Regions from separate parts of the Halomonas sp. LC1 genome, predicted to be linked through region 1. Evidence: predicted binding sites of a transcription regulator. Region 1 holds the regulator's gene; the other holds the start of a gene.
The links. The regulator PhoB, encoded in region 1, activates phosphate uptake and scavenging genes when phosphate is short. The targets are predictions, from matches to a motif close to TGTCATANNNNTGTCANA.
Positions count from the first base shown of each region.

Region 2: a site for PhoB is predicted at 1,804-1,821, ahead of QIT27_RS02470 (CYTH domain-containing protein). Genes of this name have one in related genera too.

Region 1 covers NZ_JASSPG010000007.1:142,952-146,369, forward strand. The annotation lists gene QIT27_RS12695 (hypothetical protein) at 1-3, opposite strand, end outside; gene phoR (phosphate regulon sensor histidine kinase PhoR) at 357-1,649, opposite strand; gene phoB (phosphate regulon transcriptional regulator PhoB) at 1,652-2,341, opposite strand; gene ubiA (4-hydroxybenzoate octaprenyltransferase) at 2,453-3,343, opposite strand; gene QIT27_RS12715 (chorismate--pyruvate lyase family protein) at 3,382-3,418, opposite strand, start outside.
Region 2 covers NZ_JASSPG010000001.1:523,600-527,017, reverse strand. The annotation lists gene QIT27_RS02475 (ion transporter) at 1-831, opposite strand, end outside; gene QIT27_RS02470 (CYTH domain-containing protein) at 873-1,772, opposite strand; gene QIT27_RS02465 (TIGR00153 family protein) at 1,909-2,589, shown strand; gene QIT27_RS02460 (inorganic phosphate transporter) at 2,599-3,418, shown strand, end outside.

The DNA of each region.
Region 1 (3,418 bases):
CATCATATTCCGCCTCCTCGATCGCTGTGAAATACCGCTTTAAAAGGAAGAGTGACTTCGTGTCTTACCAGTTCCTGCGGTAATCTTCCTTACTCATAACGTTGCAGCCGATATGCCAACAATCCGCGCATCAAAAAAAAGATATTAAAATACAAAGACTTATGAAAAATAGCACCGTGCCAAAAGTAGGCTTCGCATGGAATCGAAAGCGAATACGGTGGCTACATATGGCACATGCGCGGTGTTTGACCATGCTTACATGCCAATATGGCACACTTATACATAGATTATGCAAACCAGAGAGAGGGCAGTAACGCGTAGGTGAGGAGAGAGGCGCAGGTGGCCCGATCGACGCGTTAGTCGTGGACTACCCGCGTAGCCGGAAACACGCAGCGGAACAGCGCTCCCTCACCGGGCAATGACTCCACTTGGAGCTGCGCGTCGTGGCGTAGTAGAACGTGTTTCACAATGGCAAGGCCCAGCCCAGTGCCGCCGGTGGCCGTACTGCGCCCCTTATCGACACGGTAGAAGCGCTCGGTGAGGCGCGGAATATGGACAGGATCGATCCCTTCACCGTCGTCGTCCACTTCGATGCAGGCACTGCCATTGGGCAGCGCCGCCCAGCGGAGGGTGATCTGGCTTCCCGCTGGCGTGTAGCGCACCGCGTTGAACGCCAAGTTGGAGATCGCACTGCGCAGCTCCTGCTCGCTGCCGACTAGGCGCGCTTCGCAATCGAGCACGACCTGCACGCTGTGTTGCTGGTGAGACAGCGCCAGCGCATCGCGGCGAATACTCTCTAGCATCGGCCCTACGGCAAGCGGCTGGTGATCTTCTCCCCCTCGGTCGATTTCGAGCCGAGAGAGTAGTAGCAGGTCGTTGACCAAGTTCTGCATGCGCTTGGTCTGCTCTTCCATCTGACCGATACCTTTGCCCAATCGAGGCGGCAATAGCTCTTTCAAATCGCCGTACGTTTCCAGGTAGCCCGAAAGGACGGTCAGTGGTGTGCGCAGCTCGTGAGACACGTTGGCCACGAAGTCGCGGCGCATCTGTTCCAGGCGATGCAGGCGCGTAATGTCCCGGGCCATGACCAAGCGCTCGTCATCACCATAGAGCGTGATTTGATACTGTAAAATGCGTCGCTCGTCGATGGGCGAGGTGAGGGTCAGCGGCTCGCTATATTCACGGGCATTGAAGTAGCTGATAAAACGCGGGTCACGCAGCAAGTTGGTAATGTGCTGACCGCGGTCATGGGCCGTTTGCAGGCCGAGCATGTCGGTGGCGGCACTGTTCCACCACTCTAAATCTCCGTGGCGATCCAGCATCACGACGCTATCACGCATCGCCTCCGAGGACTCTTGAATACGCGCGAGGGTGGCTCGCAAGCGGCTTTGCGTTATGCGCTGGCTTTTTTGGTAACGATAAAGGCGATCGAAGAGTTCGCCCCACATGCCAGTGGCCGCAGGTGGCTCATCGTGGGGGTTCAGCGTAAGCCATTTGAACAGGGCTCTAAGCTGACGGAGTTGATAGACTAAACAGAGCGTCAGACCTGCCGCCAAGCCGAAACCGGGGTAGCCCAGCAGCCATCCCAGGCACATCCCTAGGAAAGCCAGCCAGATGATTCGCCACAGTTCACGGCTCCACAGGCGCACGATTACACCCGAGCAGAGAAACGATATCCAGTGCCCCGCACTGTTTGAATCAGATTCTGGTGCGCTTCACCCAGCGCTTTGCGCAACCGGCGAATATGCACGTCCACCGTGCGCTCTTCGACGTATACGTTGCCGCCCCACACCTGATCGAGTAACTGGCTACGGGTATAGGCACGCTCTTGGTGGGTCATGAAAAACTGCAGTAAGCGGTACTCGGTAGGACCCATCTCCAGGGCCTTGCCGTACGCGCTCACACGATGGCTCACCGGATCTAACAGCAGGCCATTGATTTCGATGGGGTCTTCCACACCACGCGGGGTCGCTCGGCGCAGCACGGCTTTCAGGCGCGCCACCAATTCACGGGGCGAAAACGGCTTGGTGATGTAGTCATCCGCGCCCGCTTCCAGACCCTGAATCTTATTGTCCTCTTCGCCCTTGGCGGTCAGCATGATGATCGGCAGCTCGGCCGTGGCCTCTTCACGCTTGAGACGACGGGCCAACTCGATGCCGCTGGTGCCCGGCATCATCCAGTCCAGCAGCAGCAGGTCGGGCTGGTGATCGACCACCATCGCATGAGCATCCTGGGCGTTGTCCGCTTCAAGCACGCGATAGTCAGCCATTTCCAGCGCCACAGCGATCATCTCGCGAATGGGCGCCTCATCATCGACGATCAGTACGGTCTTGGCGGTCATTCCAGGGCCTCACGGTGTTCTAAGAAAGCTCATCTATGCGAAAACAGTTCAATGACATGTCTGTGACGATAACACCATGACTTAATGACAATTCTATGACACCCAGCATAATTAGCCAGTCACCGGCCACCCGCTAAGCGCGATGCCAGCAAAAACCAAAAGCCCGGACCAGTGATTGTTCAGAAACGCCTGGAAGCAGCGGTCGCGGTCACAGTGAAAAATTAACCGCTGCTGATGGGCAAACGTTGCGGCCATGCCTGCCAAACCCAGCCAGAAGAAACCGCCTAACCCAACCCGTATACCTACCCAGGTAAGCAGAGCCAGCGTCGCCAACTGCAGCAGGCCAATGATGAAACGGTCGGCACTGCCAAACAGCACCGCGGTGGACTTAATGCCAATTTTGAGATCATCGCCGCGATCCACCATGGCGTACTGGGTGTCATACGCGACCGTCCAGAGCACGTTGGCACTGAACAGTATCCACGCGTCTAACGGCACCTCACCAAGCACGGCACCAAACGCCATCGGGATCGACCAGGAGAACGCCGCCCCGAGCACCACCTGGGGAAAATGGGTGTAACGCTTCATGAACGGATAAATGGAGGCCAGCAGCACACCCCCAAGCGAAAGCAGCACGGTAAACCAGTTGGTCAGCAGTACTAAAATAAAGGCGGCGGCCACCAACGCCACAAACAGCAGTTGCGCTTCGGTTTCGCTAATCCGCCCCGTTGCTAAAGGCCTCTGCTTGGTGCGCTTAACATGACCATCAAAGTGGCGGTCGGCGTAGTCGTTCACCACGCAGCCTGCGGCGCGCATCACATATACCCCAGCGATAAAAATCAGCAGCACATCGCGGCCCGGCACGCCCTCGGAGGCGACCCACAGCGCCCATAGCGTTGGCCACATCAACAGCCAGGTGCCGATGGGTCGGTCCAAACGCATTAGCTGTAAGAAATCGGTCAAGCGGGCCCACCCGGTCGGGCGCAATAGAGAACGGTCCATGCTCATGCTTACCTCGTCGAAAAAGTCGCTGCGTTAGCCTAGCGCGACGGCAGGCCCAGTGCATCTGCCATGGTG
Region 2 (3,418 bases), on a different contig from region 1:
TTCATCCAGCCAGGTGCCGCAGCGCAGACAGTAGCGGGCGCGCTTTTCATGGCGGTCATGGCCACACCCGGGGCAGGCCTCTTCCGAATACCGGTCTTCACGAATCGAGCGAATCACCTGGGCAGAAAACACCCCGGTGGGTACGGCGATGATCGAGTAACCAATCAGCATCAGAATGACGGTAATCGCCTTGCCCAGCGACGTGGCCGGCACGATATCGCCATAGCCCACGGTGGTCATGCTCACGATGGCCCAGTACATCGACATGGGAATGCTGGTAAAGCCCGCTTCCGGCGATTCGATGGTGTACATCAACGCGGCAAACAGCGTGACGACCATGAGAATGCTGCTGAAAAAGAGCAGAATTTGGCGCAGGCTGCGCTTGAGCGCATCCAGCAGTAGCCTGCCTTCCCCCACGAACTCCATCAGCCGCAAAATGCGGAAGATGCGCAGCACGCGCAGAATTCGCACGATCACCAGCCCATGCGCCCCCGGCACCAGTAGCACCAGCCAGGTAGGGATGATCGCCACGACATCGACGATACCGTAAAAGCTCTTGAGGTAGACCGTGGGGCGCTCCAGGCAGTAGAGGCGCACCAGCAGCTCCAGGCTAAACAGCAGCGTGAATGCCCACTCGATGTAGAAGAAGATATGCCCGTAACGCTCGGCATAGATCTCGATGCTGCCCAGCAAAATCACCGTCACGCTCAGCAGAATGGCGACGATCAGCGCAATGTCGAACGCCTTTGCCCCCGGCGTATCGGATTCGAAGATAAGGTGGAACAGCCGGGTGCGAAGTCCGTCGGCACCGGGAGTGAGTGGAAAGCTCATCGCGTCATCCTGAAGTAGGCTTAATCAATCGTGCAGTGTCGTTAGCGTAGCGCGGTTTCGTGAGCCAAGCGACGGGCCAGATTTAACGCAGCCACGCCATACGCCGTGGATGGCATGCCCTGGCTATTCAGCGCGCTCGGCAGCGTGGCGGCCTCGCTTCGTGCTGCGCCATCGAGCTGCGGATGCTGGGCCAGCGCATCCAAGGCCTGCTGTGCGGCGCTGAGGTGCGCCGCGTCTTGGCTGTCGTGGTAGGCATCCAGCGCGACAGTGGCGCGGTGTAGCCATTCGGCAGGGCGCGTTGCGGCGGGTAGTGGCCACTGCTGGCGCCCAAGGGCGTTGCCACGCGCCGCCTTGCTGGTATCGGAAGGGCGCAGCGGTACGTCGCTGGCCAGCTCGACGGCGAGCGTCCACAGCGCCGCAGGGTCGCCCGCTTTCAGCTCCAGCTCCACCTCGCAAATGGGCGCACGCGCGCGACCGCAGACGATCTCCCCTTCATCCAGCACCAGCTCGATATGGCTGCCTTGCCATACCAATGGCCAGCTACGGCGTGTGAAATCGGTGCTCAATGTGGGGCGCAGCGCCGCGATGCACTCGCCCAGCGCGCCTTGAAACGGCGGCAGCTTGGCCAGTGCCGCTTGGTCTAGGTCGGCGGTCGGTACAGGCCACTCCCACTCCTCGCGGCTAGAGAGCCCGCCGCCGCCCTGGCCCGCCGTTTTGACGGTTTGCAGCACCTGCTGGTCGATGTTGCGCAGGCGCACGGCCACCCGCGCGGCGGCAAGATCGCCCGCCGGGGTGTCGAAGTAGGTGTTGGCAAGCCGCTGCTGAACCGGCGGCGTGGCCGCAAGAACGGGGTGGTGTAACAGCGCTGACAGCTGGCTGGGCGGCAGTGCCAGTTTGAGTTCCACCTCGGTGGGCGCTGGCGCGTTAGTTGACTCTTTCATGACAATCGCCACCTCAATATTGTGACATTTTGGTTAATTTTTGATGACATTATGAACTTTTCATGACGGCGGCGGACGCACTCTTTATACTGGCGCCCGCCATTTCCAGGCTCCCCGAAAACAGGCTAAAGGCTATATGGTAACCTCCAACCCTTTTTCCGCGATGTTTGGCCGCTCGCCATTCCAGCCGTTGCTGGCCCACATCGTCAAGGCCAATGAATGTGCCGACCAACTGCTGCCGTTCTTCGAGGCAACGTTGGCCGGTGATTGGGACACGGCAGCGGAACTGCGCGAGAACGTCACGCGCTTAGAGCACGATGCCGACACCCTGAAGACAGAGCTGCGGCTGAACCTGCCGAACACCATGTTCCTACCCGTCTCGCGCTCCGACCTGCTCGATTTGATCAGCGTGCAGGACAAAATCGCCAACAAAGTGCGCGACATTACCGGCATCATGCTGGGCCGCAAAATGCGCGTGCCCAACGAACTGGCCGAGCCGATGCGCGACTACATGCGCACCAGTGTGGCCTGCGTGGCCCAAGCGCGCCAAGCGCTGGAAGAGTTGAAAGACCTGCTGGAATCCGGTTTTGGTCGCAACGTTTCCGATGTCATGCAGAACATGATCCGCGAACTGCACACCCTCGAACACCAGGCCGACAGCCAGCAGGTGGCGATTCGTCGTCAACTTTTCGAGTTAGAGAGCCAGCTACCGCCGGTGGATGTGATCTTCCTTTACAAGATCATCGAGTGGGTCGGTGAAGTTTCTGACCGCGCAGAACGCGTGGGCAGCCGCCTGCAGATTTTGACCGCACGCTAAGGGAACCTCATGCAGATTATTGCCCAGCACGGTGACATTTTTATCATTCTGGCCTGTTTGTTCGGCTTCTTCATGGCGTGGGGCGTGGGTGCCAACGATGTCGCCAACGCCATGGGAACCTCGGTGGGGTCGAAAGCGATCACCATCAAACAGGCGATCCTAATTGCCGTCATTTTTGAATTCTTGGGTGCTTGGCTGGCGGGTGGCGAAGTCACCAACACCATCCGTAAAGGCATCATCGACCCCGAACTGCTTCAAGAAGACCCGCAGCTACTGGTATACGGTATGTTGGCTGCGCTGCTGGCTGCCGGTACCTGGCTGCTGGTCGCTTCCATGAAAGGCTGGCCCGTATCCACCACGCACTCCATCGTCGGGGCGATCGTGGGCTTCGCGGTGGCGGGCTTGGGCGCGTCTACCGTGGATTGGAGCGCGGTGACCAAGATTGCCGCAAGCTGGGTCGTGTCCCCGCTGCTCGCCGGTACCATCGGTTTCGTGCTGTTCAAATCGGTCCATCACCTGATTTTCGAGAACGACAACCCGTTCACCGCCGCCAAGCGCTATGTGCCGGGCTATGTGTTCCTGGTCGGTTTCATCGTCGCCATGGTGACGTTGACCAAGGGCCTCTCCCACGTGGGGCTCGACCTCACCTTCAACCAGAGCCTATTGCTCTCGATCCTGCTGGGTCTGGTGATCATGGGCATCGGGATGCTGATGCAGCGCCGCATCAAGTTCGAAAAGAGCGCCAACGACCATTTTGGTTACGCCAACGTAGAGCGCGTGTTCGGCGTGCTGATGATCTTCACCGCCTGCGCCATGGCGTTTGCGCACG